Regions from separate parts of the Micromonospora sp. SYSU B005 genome, predicted to be linked through region 1. Evidence: riboswitches for the same ligand, from Rfam matches in the RefSeq annotation. Region 1 holds a riboswitch; the other holds the start of a gene.

Region 1 (7,569 bases):
GCGACGATCTTCGCTCCGGTCAGGGCGCGCCGCTGCTGATCCTGGAACTGCGGTTCTCCGGCGATCCGGAAGGCCACCGCCTTCGCGGCCACGACATGCGCCAGCGGACCACCTTGCTGGCCTGGGAAGACCGCCGAGTCCAGCCGCCGCGCGAGATCGGTGTACGCGCTGAGGATGGTGCCGCCCCGAGGGCCGCCGAGGGTCTTGTGCGTGGTCAGGGTGACGACATGGGCGTGCGGCACCGGGTTGGGATGCAGACCGGCCGCGACCAACCCGGCGAAATGTGCCATGTCCACGAGCAGGTATGCACCCACCTGATCGGCGATCCGCCGGAACCGGGCGAAGTCGAGCGTTCGAGGGTAGGCCGACCAGCCGGCGATGAGCAGCTTCGGCCGATGCTCGCGCGCCAACTCTTGGACCTCATCCATGTCGATCAGGTGGTTCTCGGCGCCTACGCGATAGCTCACGGCCCGGTACAGCCGCCCCGAATAGTTGATGCGCATGCCATGGGTCAGATGGCCGCCGTGAGCGAGGTCGAGCCCGAGGATGGTGTCACCCGGCTCGATCAGAGCAGCCATCACGGCGGCGTTCGCCTGCGATCCGGAATGCGGCTGCACGTTCGCGTAGGTGGCGCCGAACAGCCGCTTGGCCCGGTCGATCGCCAGGCGCTCGATGTCGTCGACATGCTCGCATCCGCTGTAGTAGCGCCGTCCCGGGTAGCCCTCCGCGTACTTGTTGGTGAGGGCCGATCCCTGCGCCTGAAGGACGGCTCGGGGCGCGAGATTCTCGGAGGCGATCATGCCCAGGGTCTCGTGTTGCCGGCGTAGCTCCCGGCCGATCGCCTCGGCGATGGCGGGGTCGAGGTCGGCCAGATCATCGTCGATGGCTGCCATCGGGGCCTACCGCGACTCGTCGGAGAAGTCGCGGTACTCGTCCGGCGACATCAGGGAAGGCACCTGCGCCAACCGGACCCGCAGGAGCCAGCCTTTGCCGTACGGATCGGCGCCGATCAGGCCCGGATCGGCGATGACCGCCTCGTTGACGGCGACGACCTCTCCGCTGACCGGGAGATACAGCTCCGCGACCGACTTCGTGGACTCGACCTCTCCACACACGTCACCGGCAGTCAGGTGGCTCCCCGGCTCGGGCAGTTCCACATAGATGACATCACCGAGCGCTTCGGCGGCGAAAGCGGTGATGCCCACTTCGGCCGGCTGAACCGAGTCGTTGACCCACTCGTGGTTGAGGCTGTACTTCAGGTGTTCCGGTACGTTCATGACGCTGAACCCTCGCAAGGAATGGCCGCAGATCACCGCGGACGACGGTAGAACGGAAGAGGGACGATCTCGACGGGCTCGGTGGTCCCCCGGATCTGCACGGCCAGCCGGATGCTGTCGCCGGTGCCGGCACGGATGCCGGCCATCGCGATCGGCCGTCGGAGTGTGGGTGAAGGGGCGCCGCTTGTGATGAGGCCGACCGGGTCAGCACCCTGGCCGCCGTCGGTCAGCCTCACCACCTGCTGGCCCGCTCGGGGAATTCTCTGCCCGGACGCGACGAGGCCGACGAGCCGACGGGTGACCCCGTTCTTGTGGGCCTCGGCCAGCGCGGCTCGTCCGACGAAGTCGCCTGGTTTGACGAAGGACACCACCCGCCCCAGCCCGGCATCGAACGGGGTGACGTCACGGCCGATCTCTGCGCCGTACAACGGCATTCCAGCCTCGATGCGGAGAGTGTCGCGGCACGCCAGCCCCGTGGGCGTCAAGCCGTGACGCCGACCGGCCACAAGCGCCGCTTCCCACGTGCGGACCGCGTCTTCGGCGTGTACGAGCAGTTCGAAGCCGTCTTCGCCGGTGTAGCCGGTACGAGCGACGACGGCTGGACGACCGTCGATGTCCAGGAGCGCTGCGGTGTAGTAGCGGAGTCGGGTGAGTCCCGTACCGGTCAGGGCTTCCACGATGGGGGCGGCGCGCGGACCCTGCACCGCGATGATCGCCCGCTCGCTCGTGCGGTCGGCCGCCCAGGCCGCGTAGTCCGCGCAGCGGGTCCTGATGGCCTCATGGACGACGCGTGTGTTGACGGCGTTGACGACCAGCAGGTACCGGTTCGATGCGAGGCGATAGGCAACGAGGTCGTCCAGCACCCCGCCGGCGGCGTCGCAGAGCATGGTGTAGCGCGCGCCGCCGATCGGTACGGCAGACAGGTGCCCGACCAAGGCGTAGTCCAGTGCTGTCGGGGCCTCCGGCCCCGTCACCTCGAGCTGACCCATGTGGCTGAGGTCGAAGAGGCCGGCCTGTTCGCGTACGGCGCGGTGCTCAGCGAGCTCGCTTCCGTAGCGAAGGGGCATCCGCCAGCCGCTGAAGTCGGTGAATCGAGCTCCGTGTTCTATGTGCGATGCATGCAGAGGTGAGCGGAGCAGAGCCGCAGGATCCTGGTACACGGGGGCGCTCCTCGTCCCGACGCACGCGGCGTCGAACGGTCGGTTGCCTCCCGCTCTGTCATTGACCTGAGAGCTTCACCGCTGCGTCAGCGGCTTGCACCGTGGGTGAGACGACGGCCGTCTGCTTTCCAGAGTCACCTCGCCTGCACGGTAATGGGGCCTGAGAGTTTCTTGGGAGTTTGCTCCTTCGGCGCTCCGAATGAACGGAGTCTCTCCCGTGCAGGTTCGAATGGTGTCTATGTAGTTGTGAGTCATTCGCAGGTTAGGTGACCGCACATACCGCGTCAACATCATCCTGCCTATAGCTGACGCCTATACATCGCCGTCGGATCGCTACGACGCTGCGGGATGGGCGTGGGGATTGGCCCGCCACCATCGGGCGAAGGCAGCATTGTCGTTCACGTGATCCAGGTAGGCCCGGGTGATGGCCTGGAACAGGGCGCTGCTCTGTGCATAGGTCAGCGCATCGCGCCGCCAGACGACCATTAGCCTGGCCAGCAACTGCGGCTCCCCGCGCAGCGGCAGCACCCGAGTCCCGGCGGCCGGGGCCCAGGTCGGGTCGACCAGCCGGACACCGTCTCCGGCGGCCACCAGTGGGTGCGCGGCGCCGCTCGGCGCTTCGTACCGGATCTTCGGCTCGAAACCTGCGGCGCGGCAGGCCCGTCGCAGCGAGGCGAGTGAGCCGTCGTCCGGCCCTGGCGGGCACACCCACGATTCGTTTCTCAGGTCGGCCAGCCGCACCTGCTCGTGGTGGGACTGCGGGTGGGAGGCGGACATGGCGACGAAGATCGGGTAACGGGGGATCAGTGGCCGACTGGTGAGCGTGGGACCGATCGGCAGCTCGAAGCCCTCGAGGATGCCCAGCAACGCGGCATCCAACTGGCCTCGGGTGAGCGCCTCCACCAACAGTCGCGAGGACGGCTCGATCTGCAGCGCGATCTCCGGATCCGGGAACGCTTCCGCGACATGGCGTACGAGGCTGCCCGCGCAAGCGATGTGGACGGTGCCGAGTCGGAGCAGGCCTGGAATGGGGTGTCGGTCGCCGAAGTCCTCGACGAGCGCGTCGACCTCGGCCAGCACGACGCGGGCGCGCTGGAGCACCTGCTTGCCGAGTTCGGTCGGTTGCATACCGGTACGGCTTCGGACGAACAGCGGCCCACCGACCGTCTTCTCGATCCGATGCACCTGGGCTGTCAGCGCGGGCTGCGACAGGCCCAGGCGGGAGGCGGCGCCGGTCACGCTTCCGGCCTCGGCGATGGCACTGATCGCCCGCAGGTGGCGCACATCGATGCCCATGACCGAGATTATGCACGCGACCGCAGGCAGTGCGGCGGCCACAGGCCAGGCGGGCGCGCCGCCCGGCGACTCTCGCCGGGCGGCGCGCTCATACCCATCACATGTGGTTCAGTAGCGCGTGCTCACCGTGGCGCCAGAGCAGGCGGTCTTCCCGTAGAGGCTGATGTAGTGGTACCCGGCGGCCGGGCTGGGGATGGCCAACGACTCGGTGTTGCCGGCCCCGGCGGAGGAGCGGGTGGCGTTGCTGGTGGTGGCCCAGCTCGACGGACTGTAGTAGAGATCGCAGTTGCCCGTGCCGCCGACTACGGCAATGGTCAGGGTGCTGACGCCGGCGGGCAGGTAGATGTACAGGTAGTCGTAGTTGCCCGCGGTCGCGGAGCGTCCACTGCGCTGACAGTTGCGATCGAGGGTGCGCGTGTCGGTGCCGCTGCATTCCGGCACGGTGGTGCCGCCGCCCGTCGTGACCGAGATGGTCTGGGACGATCTCGCGGTCGCTCCCTGGTTGTCGGTGACCGTCAGCGAGACGGTGTAGGTGCCGGCCGTAGCGTAGGTCTTGCTGGGGTTGACGGCCGGCGAGGTGCTCCCGTCCCCGAAGGCCCACTGCCGGGACGCGATGCTGCCGTCGGCGTCCGTGGACCGGTCGGTGAAGGTGGCGGTGAGCCCACTGGTCGTCACGGTGAACGAGGCGGACGGGGGCTGGTTGGTCGGGGGCGGCGTGGTGCTCCCGCCGCAATCCCCTGCCGCGCAGCGCGTCAGCCAGGCGTCGAAGTCCGCGTCGTAGCGCGAGCCAATGGTGCTGGTGAGGTACGTGCGGGCGGCGTTGAATGCCCCCGATCGGTAGTATCCGAGCACTGTCGTCATGTCCGGCCGATGGGACTGCATCATGTACCGCACGGCCAGGTAGCCCCAGTTGTAGATGCGCGTCTGGTCGTTGTTGTAGGTGGTGTCGAACAACGTACGCAGCGCATAGGTGTGGTTGCCCGCCTGGTTCTGGGCGCTGGTGTAGGTGACGTTCCGGTAGGAGTAGGAGACGTACTCGGCGAAGCCTTCGATCCACCAGATGGTCGGTGTGGTGATGTTGGCGCTGAAGTCGCCGTACATGTTGAACCGGCCATCGAGGTAGTGGGTGTACTCGTGGTTGAGGTTCCAGATCTGGAAGGCCGGCCGGACCCACTCGGCTTCGTAGGCGATGAACCTTGCCTGGTTGTTGGGGTCTGACGGGTTGCCCTCCAGGTACATACCACCGTTGTTCGTATCGATGCCGTAGATGGCACCCGCGTAGGTCTGGTAGTCGGTGCTCGAGTTGAAGACGACCACCTCGATGTCGGTGTTGACATCGCCTGCCACCGGCCCGCTGTCTGCGACCAGGCTGTGGAAGTAGGCGTCCTGACCCTTCAGACTGGTGCAGGACTGGCTCAGCTCAGCCGAGGTCATGTCCTGCGCGACGATCTTGATCGATGGACTGCATGTGTAGTTGATCGTCAGGACAGAGCTGGTCAGCTGTGCGGAGAGGTTGCAGGTGGTGTAGTAGGAGCAGTTGGCGACGTCGTATGCCTGGGTCATCTCTGCGACGCCGACCCAGAGCGGCGCCGTCGGGCCGGTCATGTTGCTTCGCGAGAGAAGCGCCGACGCCATCGGCCGCACGATGGGACTGAGCGGGGCGTGCTGCAGGAATCGTCCGAGTTCCCGGCCCGCGTTCGACGTGAGGTAGCCGTTGTCGGTGCCGAGGAGACCGGCGTGGGTGTTGGCGAAGTTGTACAGGTTGTCGAGCACGGTGCGGTCGGCCTGCACGGCGGAGACGAACGCGGGCACCTGGTGGCCTCGGAACAGCACCGTGTAGACGTTGTTGACCGCGTTGAGCATGTACCAGGACGAGGTGTACGACGAGTTGAAGCCGGTCAGGAGCCGGTTTACCACGAACAGGTATCGGGCGTTCTCCTGTGCGCTGTCGATGAGCGTCACCGCCTCCGCCAGGGTCTCACCGTTGGCGTCGGTCACGTCCCAGGCGCGCGGGTTCGCGAAGAAGGCGTCGAGCGCTGAGCGGATCGCGGTCTGCAGTGCCGGCCCGTAGGTTCCGACGCTCGTGTCGTACCACTGCACGTAGTAGCCGGCCCGCAGGTAGAGAACGAGCTGGGGCATGCCGGTGGAGGGGTTACCCGGGTAGCCGGGCGAGCCGTCGCGCACCGCGTACGCGACGCTTGCCATCTGCGCCTCGCGGAAGGCGTTGTAGGCATCGCTGCCGGAGAGGCTGAACAGGCTGTTGATGCAGTCGACCGTGGATCCCTTGATCTGGCTGACCAGCGCCGACCCCGTTCGGCTGGTGAAGTCTGCGGTGCTGCAGGCGGCAGCGGCGGCGCGAGACCCGGCGTCCGACGGCCGAGCGCGTCGCTTCGGGGTTGCCGGGCGGTCGTAGTCGACACGGGCGGCGTCCTTCGCGGCCGGCTGCGGCGGGCGCTTGTGTACGGGGAGCGCCTGCTCGCTCACATGGTCTACCCGGTTCTTGCCCCGAACAGTCGCATCGCCCGCTGCCGGCGGTGCCGCATCGGCCTTCCTGGCCTGCTGCCCGGGTGGCACGGGGCGCGCCGAGTTCGCGGCGGCCGGCGGCGCGATGACGCCGCAGGCGAGCGTCAGCGCGGTGAGCGCGCCGAACAGCTGACCTAGTCTTCGCCGCAATGGGTGTCCAGACATGCTCTCTCCTCATGGGCGAGGGTGTGATCCAGCAAAGGCGCTGACGCACTTCGATGGATGCTTGGGGGGTGGACGCTAGCCAGGCGGCTCCGGCGGCCACAACGAGTCCACAGCGGGCGGTCAGGGTGGCCCGCCTGGGCCTTACCGGAACCTGTGAGCGATGCGTCGAGGGTCGTCGGACCGATCAGGCGACGTGATGGACAGATGACATGAAAGCGGGCGGTCCGGTCGTGCGATCGTCCAGGTGTTCACGATTCAGACACCGGACGGCAACCATGGCGACCATCTTGCTCATCGACGAAGACCATCGCTATCGGCGGCTACTCGGCGATCAGTTGACGCGCTTCGGTCATCTGGTCACCGAGATCGCCCTCCATGAGAGCGGGCGGACGTTGTCCGACCTGACCTGCCACACCCACCGGAGGCCGGATGTCGTGATCGTGGACCCGGTCGTGCCGGCGGTGGACGGGCTGCTGCTGATGCGCCTGCTTTGTGTCGCGTCCCGCCGCCCGGTTCTGGCACACAGCATCAGGAGTATCGATGATGACGCCGTCCGCATGCTGCGCGCCGGCGCAGACGGATTCCTGCCGAAGCCGTGTCCACCCGCGGTGGTCGACGCCTCCGTCCGCGCTCTGCTGCGCCGGGTTCCGCCGGCACCGCCTCCGGCGCCGTCCGAGGTCGGCGCTCTTCGCATCGATGTGGCAGGTCGCAGCGTCTCAGTGGATGGACGACCCGTGGCGCTGACGCGTAACGAGTTCGAGCTTCTCGCCTATCTTGCGGAGCACCCCGGCCGGGTGGTGCCACGGTCGCAGCTCCGGACGAGGATCCGCGCGGAGGGCCTGCCGTCGGCGGCGTCCCTCGACGTCCTGCTGTCCCGTCTGCGGCGCAAGCTGGGCGAGCGCTCGACAGGCACGAAATACCTGCACACCGCTCGGGGGCGGGGAGTCTCGTTGCGACCGGTGCCGGCGCGGGAGCAGATCACGCAGACATCCGGGAGCGATGCGGCGCGTTGATCGCCGATCGTTCTGGGCCGCGCCGCGGCGCACTTCATTGAGGACCGCGATGCGTTGCGGCAAGGGACGTGGTCCGACGGGCCGTTACCAGACGAAGCAGCATGACGAGGGACGAGTGTGATGTCATGGGGAAGA
Region 2 (7,569 bases), on a different contig from region 1:
GGCGATCGAGGCGTTACGGTCGCGTGGGGTGGACGATCTGGCGGGCATCACGTTGATCTCCGACGGGACGACTGTGTACGAGTGCCGGTCGCCGGAGGAGGTGGTCGACCTGTTGCAGGGCGGCCAGGGCGTGTTCGGCATCGCGATCGGTGGTGCGTTCAAGGAGATCCAGGGTTCGTTGTCGCATCTGCCGGCGGAGCCGGTGGGTGGGCAGGAGCCGGCCGTGCCGGCGGTGGAGGCGGAGTCGGACTCGGAGTCGGTGGGTGACGAGCTGGCGGCGCGGCGGGCGCGGCGCCGGGCCGGGTGACCTGCGTCGCGTCTCGTTGACGGGATCGCGCCGCGCCCGAAAAGGGTGTGGCGCGATTCGTGTTTTGGTGACGGGGTGTGGTCCTTTCCGGCGGGCCGGGGCGGGTGGACGGCGCGGGCCGGGGCGGGTGTGAGTCGTCGCAGGTCACGGCACGCGCGCACGGGATGTCCGAAAAGGACGGTAAGTCGTCCATGTTGACGGCTCGTGTCCGGCCGGCTGCGGTGCGTCCACCGATTCGCGCCGTGTCGTTCACTGTCCGTGATTGACAGTTCTCGGGATCGGCACAGGGTGGTCGTGAAGTGTGCCGGCGGGCGCGCTATGGTCCGTTCCGGTCGTCGGCGTGTCGACGTCACGGTGGAACGCTGTGTGACGCCGCGCCGGACGGCGAGCCCCTGCCGCGGCGCTGCCCGCGGCCCCATGGTGGAAGGACCGAGCATGACGGTGACGAGCGAGACCACCCCGATCTCCCACTACGAGCGCATCGGCGGCGCGGCCGCGGTGAAGGCCGCGGTGGAGCTGTTCTACGACAAGGTGCTGGCCGATCCGGATCTGGCCGGCTACTTCACCGACGTGGACATGGTGGAGCAGCGGCGGCACCTGGCGCTCATGCTGGCGGTGGTGCTCGGCGGCCCCAACGAGTACGCGGGCCGTGGGCTGGACGAGGCGCACCAGCCGCTGAACATCACCGGTGAGCACTACGCGAAGGTCGGTGAGCACCTGACCGCGACGCTGGTGGAGCTGGGTGTGCCGGCGGACGTGATCGCCGACGTGCAGGTCGTGCTCGGGCAGGTGCGGGAGCAGGTCGTGTCGGCGGGGGACGCCTGAGCGTGGACGTCGCACGGCTCAAGCAGAGCTGGTCCCTGGTCGCCGCGCACGGCGACCAGGTGCCGCTCTACTTCTATTCGACGCTGTTCCTGGCGCATCCGGAGACCCGGCAGATGTTCCCCACGAACATGGCCGGGCAGCGGGACCGTCTGGTGGCCGCGCTGGGGCATGTGGTGTCCCACGTGGACCAGGTGGACCGGCTGGTCGGGTTCCTGCGGGAGCTCGGCGCGGATCACCGGAAGTTCGCGGTGCGGGCCGAGCACTACCCGGCGGTCGGTGAGGCGCTGCTGGCGACGTTGCGGCACTTCTGCGGCGACGCGTGGACCGAGGAGCTGGCCGCCGACTGGACCGCCGCATACGGGCTGGTGGCGCAGGTGATGACCGAGGGCGCGCAGGCCGCGGAGTCGAAGTCGCCGCCGTGGTGGGTGGCGGAGGTGCTGACGCACGAGCAGCGCACGTTCGACGTGGCGGTGCTGACCGTACGTCCGCAGTATCTGCTGCCGTTCACGCCCGGCCAGTCGGTCGGGGTGTCGCATCCGGCGGTGCGGTCGTGGCGGTACTACTCGCCGGCGAACGCGCCGCGGCCGGACGGCACGGTGGAGTTGCACGTGCGGGCGGCGCCGGGTGGTGTGGTGTCGTCGCGCCTGGTGTACGGGTGCGCGGCCGGTGACCAGATCCACCTGGCGTCGCCGGTGGGTGACCGGTTGACGTTGTGGCAGGCCGGGGCGTCGGATCTGCTGCTGCTCGCAGGTGGTACCGGCTGGGCTCCGGTGAAGGCGCTGGTGGAGCAGGTCGCGGCGGAGAGTTCGGGGCGGCGGGTGGATCTGTATGTGGGTGCCCGGTCGCGGATGGAGTTCTACGACAGCGAGGCGATCGACAAGCTGGCGGCGACGCATCCGTGGTTGCGGGTGTCGTACGTGGCCGGTGCGGATCCGGCCCGGCCGGGTGAGTCGGTGCGTATCGCCGACCGGGTGCTGGCCGACGGGGACTGGCGGTCGCGGCACGTGTACGTGTGCGGCTCGGACGAGATGGTGGGTCATTCGGTGGCGGCGTTGACCGGCGCCGGGTTCCAGCCGGGTCAGGTGCATCACGAGGGTTACGGCAAGCACTGGTACGGCCCGGCGTGGCGGACGATGACCGGCGCGGACGGGCCGGGAACGACGGAGGTGAGCCGGTGAGCGCGAGGAGTGAGCCGGTGTTGCGAGCCCCGCAGTCGCGAACGGAGGTGTGCCGGTGAGCGCGGGTCCGATCAGCAGTTACGACGCGCAGCAGGTGTCCGGTCCGGTGCAGGTGCGGTTGACCTCGGACCGGGTGCGGCGGTGGGAGTTCGGGTCGGCGGCGTTCACCCGCCGCGGCTACGACCAGACCGATGTGGACCGGTTCCGGTTGCAGGTGGCCGACGAGCTGGATCTGCTGGCCGCGCAGGTGGCGAACCTGCGGGCGGAGAACGAGCGGCTCAACGACCATCTGGAGCTGCACCGGCACGGGGTGATCCCGAGCACGGAGGCGGCGGTGGCGCCGGCGGCGAAGGAGGTCAACCTGTTGTCGGCGGCGCAGCGGGAGGCCGAGCAGATCATCGCGCAGGCCCACGACTACGCGCGCCGGGTCGCCGAGTACGCCCGTACCCAGTACGAGAGTTACATGCGGGCGGCGGCGGAGGAGGCGAAGCGGGAGGCCGAGCGGGCGGTGACGGAGTACCGCAGCGCGGCCGGGAGCGGCTTCGACGACTCGGTGGCGACGCGTGAGGCGTTGCGGATCTTCGGCGAGATGATGATCTCGCACATGCAGGCGGCGGCCCGGCACCTCGACGACGGCAGTGAGCAGTTGTCGCGCACGATGGAGCGGATCGCGCGGGAGTTGCCGCAGGGCGGCGGGGGCGTGCCGCAGCCGGCGTTGTCGCGGCACCAGCGTTGACCGGTGTCCCGGCCCGCGGGTGATCGCGGGCCGGGCGCGCCGGCCGGGTGTCAGGCGGTGACGGCGGCGATCGCGTCGGCGATGGGGGTGTCTCCGCCGACGAGTTCCAGGGTGTGCCCGGCGGTGGCCGGGGCGTACAGCAGGGCGAGCAGCACCCGGGCCACGTCGGCGCGGCTGATCGCGCCGGGTTCGACGTGCCGGGCCAGGGTGATCCGGCCGCCGGGTTCGTCGTCGGTGAGACGGCCGGGCCGCAGCACCGTCACGTCGAGGTCCCGCGCGGTGACGTCGTCCTCGGCGGCCTTCTTGGCCCGCAGGTACGCCGCCCACACGTCGTCGGTGCCCTCGGACGGCGGGGCGTCCACGCCCATCGAGGAGACCAGCAGGTAGCGGCGTACGCCCGCGCGGGTGGCGGCGTCGGCGAGCAGCACGGCGGCGCCCCGGTCGACGGTGTCCTTGCGGCCGGCGCCGCTGCCGGGCCCGGCGCCGGCGGCGAACACGACAGCGTCGGCGCCGGCCAGGTGGGCGGCGAGGGTGCCGGCGTCGGTGTGTTCCAGGTCGCACACGACGGGTTCGGCGCCGGCGGCGCGCAGCGCGGCGGCGTGGTCGGGGTTGCGGATCAGTCCGAGCGCGGTGTCTCCGCGGCCGGCCAGTTCCCGCTCCAGCAGTTTGGCGATCTTTCCGTGCCCTCCGGCGATGACGACGCGCATGGGCTCAACCTAGCCCGGACCCGGCAGCCCCGCCGGACGACCGGCCTCGTCGATCATGAGGTTGGCGGCCCGACACGCCGGCCCCGACCACCGCCAACCTCATGATCGACGCAGTGTGGGGTGGGCGGGGAGGGGCAGCGAGCGGCGCGGCGAGGGACGATGGACGGGTGAGTGAGGCGTTCGAGGAACTGGCGCGGCTGGTGACGGCCGGGGACGTGGTGGTGCTCAGCGGGGCGGGCCTGTCCACCGAGTCGGGCATCCCGGACTACCGGGGGCCCAGCGGCGCGGCGCGCCGGCACACCCCGATGACGTACCAGGAGTTCACCCGGGATCCGCTGGCCCGGCGGCGGTACTGGGCGCGCAGCCACCTGGGCTGGCAGACCATCGCCCGGGCGGCACCCAACGACGGGCACCGGGCGGTGGCCCGGCTGCAGGCGGCCGGGCTGCTCGGCGGGATCATCACGCAGAACGTCGACGGGCTGCACACCGCCGCCGGCGCCACCGGCGTGATCGAACTGCACGGCCGCCTCGACGAGGTGACGTGCCTGGACTGCGGCAACGCCACCGGCCGCGACGAGCTGCACCGGCGCCTGTCGGAGGCGAATCCGGGCTTCGACGCGCGGGTGGCGCGCGTCAACCCCGACGGTGACGTGGACCTGCCCGACGAGGCGGTGACCGGGTTCCGCACCGTCGACTGCGCGCTGTGCGGCACCGGCATGCTGAAACCGGACGTGGTGTTCTTCGGCGAGACGGTCCCCGCCCCACGTGTCGCGGACTGTTTCGCGCTCGTCGAGCGGGCCCGGGCGCTGCTGGTGCTCGGCTCGTCGTTGACGGTGATGTCGGGCCGGCGGTTCGTGCTGCGGGCGGCCCGCCACGACATCCCGGTGGCGATCGTCAACCAGGGCGTCACCCGCGGCGACGGGTATGCGGCGCTGCGCCTGGACGCGCCGCTGGGCGCGACCCTGTGCGCGCTGGCCGACCGGGTGGCGGCGGCTCCGGCGCCGGTGTGATCAACCCCCGGGACATGAGCCGGAAACACGCCCGCTGGTAGCGTGGGAGGTGCCGGTACCACCCACGTGGGAGAGACCGTCGACCCGACGGCGCCGAAGGGGCAGATTCTCCCCGGAACCTCTCAGGCAAAAGGACCACGTGGGCAGGCGCTGTGGAGCGCGTCAGCGCGACTCAGGGGGAGGCCGACCCGTCGACCTCGCCCCACCAAGGAGCGCAGCGCATGACCGCAGAGCAGTTCGCCGACCGGCACATCGGCCCCGGCCGCGACGACGAGCGCCGGATGCTGGAGACCGTCGGTTACGGCTCCGTCGACGAGCTGATGGACGCGGCGATCCCCGAGGTGATCCGCTGGCACGGCACCCTCGATCTGCCGGCCCCGGCCGGCGAGCGGGAGGCGATCGCCGAGCTGCGTGCCCTCGCGTCGCGCAACACCGTCGCCGTGTCCATGATCGGCCTGGGCTACCACGGCACGCACACCCCGGCGGTGATCCGCCGCAACGTGCTGGAGAACCCGGCCTGGTACACCGCGTACACGCCGTACCAGCCGGAGATCAGCCAGGGCCGGCTGGAGGCGCTGCTGAACTTCCAGACCATGGTCACCGACCTGACCGCTCTGGCCACCTCGAACGCCTCGATGCTCGACGAGGGCACCGCCGCGGCCGAGGCGATGACGCTCGCCCGCCGCGCGTCCAAGAGCAAGAGCCCGGTGTACGTGGTCGACGCCGACGCGCTGCCGCAGACCGTCGCGGTGATCGCCAGCCGCGCCGAGCCGCTCGGCATCGAGGTGCGCGTGGTCGACGTCGAGCGCGACGACCTGCCGGCGGAGTTCTTCGGCCTGCACCTGCAGTACCCGGGCGCGTCCGGGACGGTCCGCGACCACCGGGCGCTGGTCGACGCGGCGCACGGCGTGGGCGCGCTGGTGACCGTGGCGGCGGACCTGCTGGCGTTGACGCTGCTGCGCCCGCCGGGCGAGATCGGTGCCGACATCGCCGCCGGCACCACCCAGCGCTTCGGCGTACCGATGGGCTTCGGCGGTCCGCACGCCGGTTACCTGGCGGTGCGTTCGGGCCTGGAGCGGATGCTGCCGGGCCGCCTCGTCGGGGTGTCGCGCGACGCCGACGGCAACCCGGCGTACCGGCTGGCGTTGCAGACCCGCGAGCAGCACATCCGCCGGGAGAAGGCGACAAGCAACATCTGCACCGCCCAGGTGCTCCTCGCGGTGATGGCCGGCATGTACGCCGTCTACCACGGCCCCGACGGGCTGCGCGCCATCGCCCGGCGTACCCACGAGGCGGCGGCGCGGCTCGCGGCCGGGCTGCGCGCCGGGGGCGTGCGGGTCGCGGACGTCGCGTTCTTCGACACCGTCACCGCGACCGTGCCGGGCCGCGCCGCCGAGGTGGTCGCCGCCGCCGCCGAGCGCAACGTGAACCTGCGGCTGGTCGACGCCGACCGGGTCGGCATCTCCTGCGACGAGACCACCACGCCCGCGCACCTGCAGGCGGTGTGGGCGGCGTTCGGGGTCGACGGGTTCGACGGGGAGGTGGACGCGGCCCTGCCGGACGGGCTGGCCCGCACGTCGGAGTTCCTCACCCACCCGGTGTTCCACAGCCACCACTCGGAGACGGCGATGCTGCGCTACCTGCGCCGCCTGGCCGACTTCGACTACGCGCTGGACCGCGGCATGATCCCGCTGGGGTCGTGCACGATGAAGCTCAACGCCACCACCGAGATGGAACCGATCACCTGGCCGGAGTTCGCGCACCTGCACCCGTTCGCGCCGGACGCGCAGACCGCCGGGTACCGGGAGCTGATCACCCAGCTGGAGGGCTGGCTGGCCGAGGTCACCGGCTACGACGCGGTCAGCGTGCAGCCCAACGCCGGATCGCAGGGTGAGCTGGCCGGGCTGCTGGCGATCCGCGGCTACCACCGGGAGCGCGGCGAGGGCCACCGCGACGTGTGCCTGATCCCGTCGTCGGCGCACGGCACCAACGCCGCGTCCGCCGTCATGGCCGGCATGCGCGTGGTGGTGGTCGGCTGCGACGCCGACGGCAACGTCGACCTGGTCGACCTCGACGCGAAGATCGACAAGCACCGGGACGCGCTCGCCGCGATCATGGTGACGTATCCGTCGACGCACGGCGTGTACGAGACCGGCATCGCCCAGCTGTGCGCGAAGGTCCACGACGCGGGCGGTCAGGTGTACGTCGACGGCGCGAACCTCAACGCGCTTGTCGGATTCGCCAAGCCGGGCCGGTTCGGGGCGGACGTGTCGCACCTGAACCTGCACAAGACGTTCTGCATCCCGCACGGCGGCGGCGGACCCGGCGTCGGGCCGGTGGCGGTGCGTTCGCACCTGGCGCCGTTCCTGCCCGGTGACCCGCTCGGTGCGCGCGCCGACGGGCGGCCGGCGATCTCGGCGGCCAACCACGGGTCGGCGGGGATCCTGCCGATCCCGTGGGCGTACCTGCGGATGATGGGCGCCGACGGGCTGGCCCGCGCCACCGGCGTGGCGGTCCTGGCGGCGAACTACGTGGCGGCGCGGCTGCGCAACCACTTCCCGGTGCTGTACGCCGGCAACAAGGGCCTGGTCGCGCACGAGTGCATCCTGGACCTGCGTCCGCTGACCAAGGCCACCGGCGTGAGCGTCGACGACGTGGCGAAGCGGCTGATCGACTACGGCTTCCACGCGCCGACGATGTCGTTCCCGGTGGCCGGGACGCTGATGGTGGAGCCGACCGAGAGCGAGGACCTGGCCGAGCTGGACCGCTTCTGCGACGCGATGATCGCGATCCGGGCGGAGATCGA

What was found. A riboswitch is a leader RNA that binds a small molecule or an ion and turns the genes downstream of it on or off. The one in region 1 is predicted to bind glycine.
Region 2: another riboswitch for glycine. It lies ahead of gcvP (aminomethyl-transferring glycine dehydrogenase); the one in region 1 lies ahead of gcvT (glycine cleavage system aminomethyltransferase GcvT).

The regions. Positions count from the first base shown of each region.
Region 1 is NZ_JAXCFU010000012.1:36,501-44,069, forward strand. It holds gene glyA (serine hydroxymethyltransferase) at 1-893, opposite strand, end outside; gene gcvH (glycine cleavage system protein GcvH) at 900-1,277, opposite strand; gene gcvT (glycine cleavage system aminomethyltransferase GcvT) at 1,310-2,437, opposite strand; glycine riboswitch at 2,576-2,665, opposite strand; gene SM452_RS23880 (LysR family transcriptional regulator) at 2,771-3,733, opposite strand; gene SM452_RS23885 (collagenase) at 3,842-6,421, opposite strand; gene SM452_RS23890 (response regulator transcription factor) at 6,697-7,434, shown strand; gene SM452_RS23895 (acetamidase/formamidase family protein) at 7,536-7,569, shown strand, end outside.
Region 2 is NZ_JAXCFU010000002.1:596,993-604,561, forward strand. It holds gene SM452_RS08055 (MerR family transcriptional regulator) at 1-307, shown strand, start outside; gene SM452_RS08060 (group I truncated hemoglobin) at 743-1,132, shown strand; gene SM452_RS08065 (globin domain-containing protein) at 1,135-2,310, shown strand; gene SM452_RS08070 (DivIVA domain-containing protein) at 2,366-3,046, shown strand; gene SM452_RS08075 (SDR family oxidoreductase) at 3,097-3,753, opposite strand; gene SM452_RS08080 (NAD-dependent protein deacetylase) at 3,921-4,763, shown strand; glycine riboswitch at 4,821-4,911, shown strand; gene gcvP (aminomethyl-transferring glycine dehydrogenase) at 4,985-7,569, shown strand, end outside.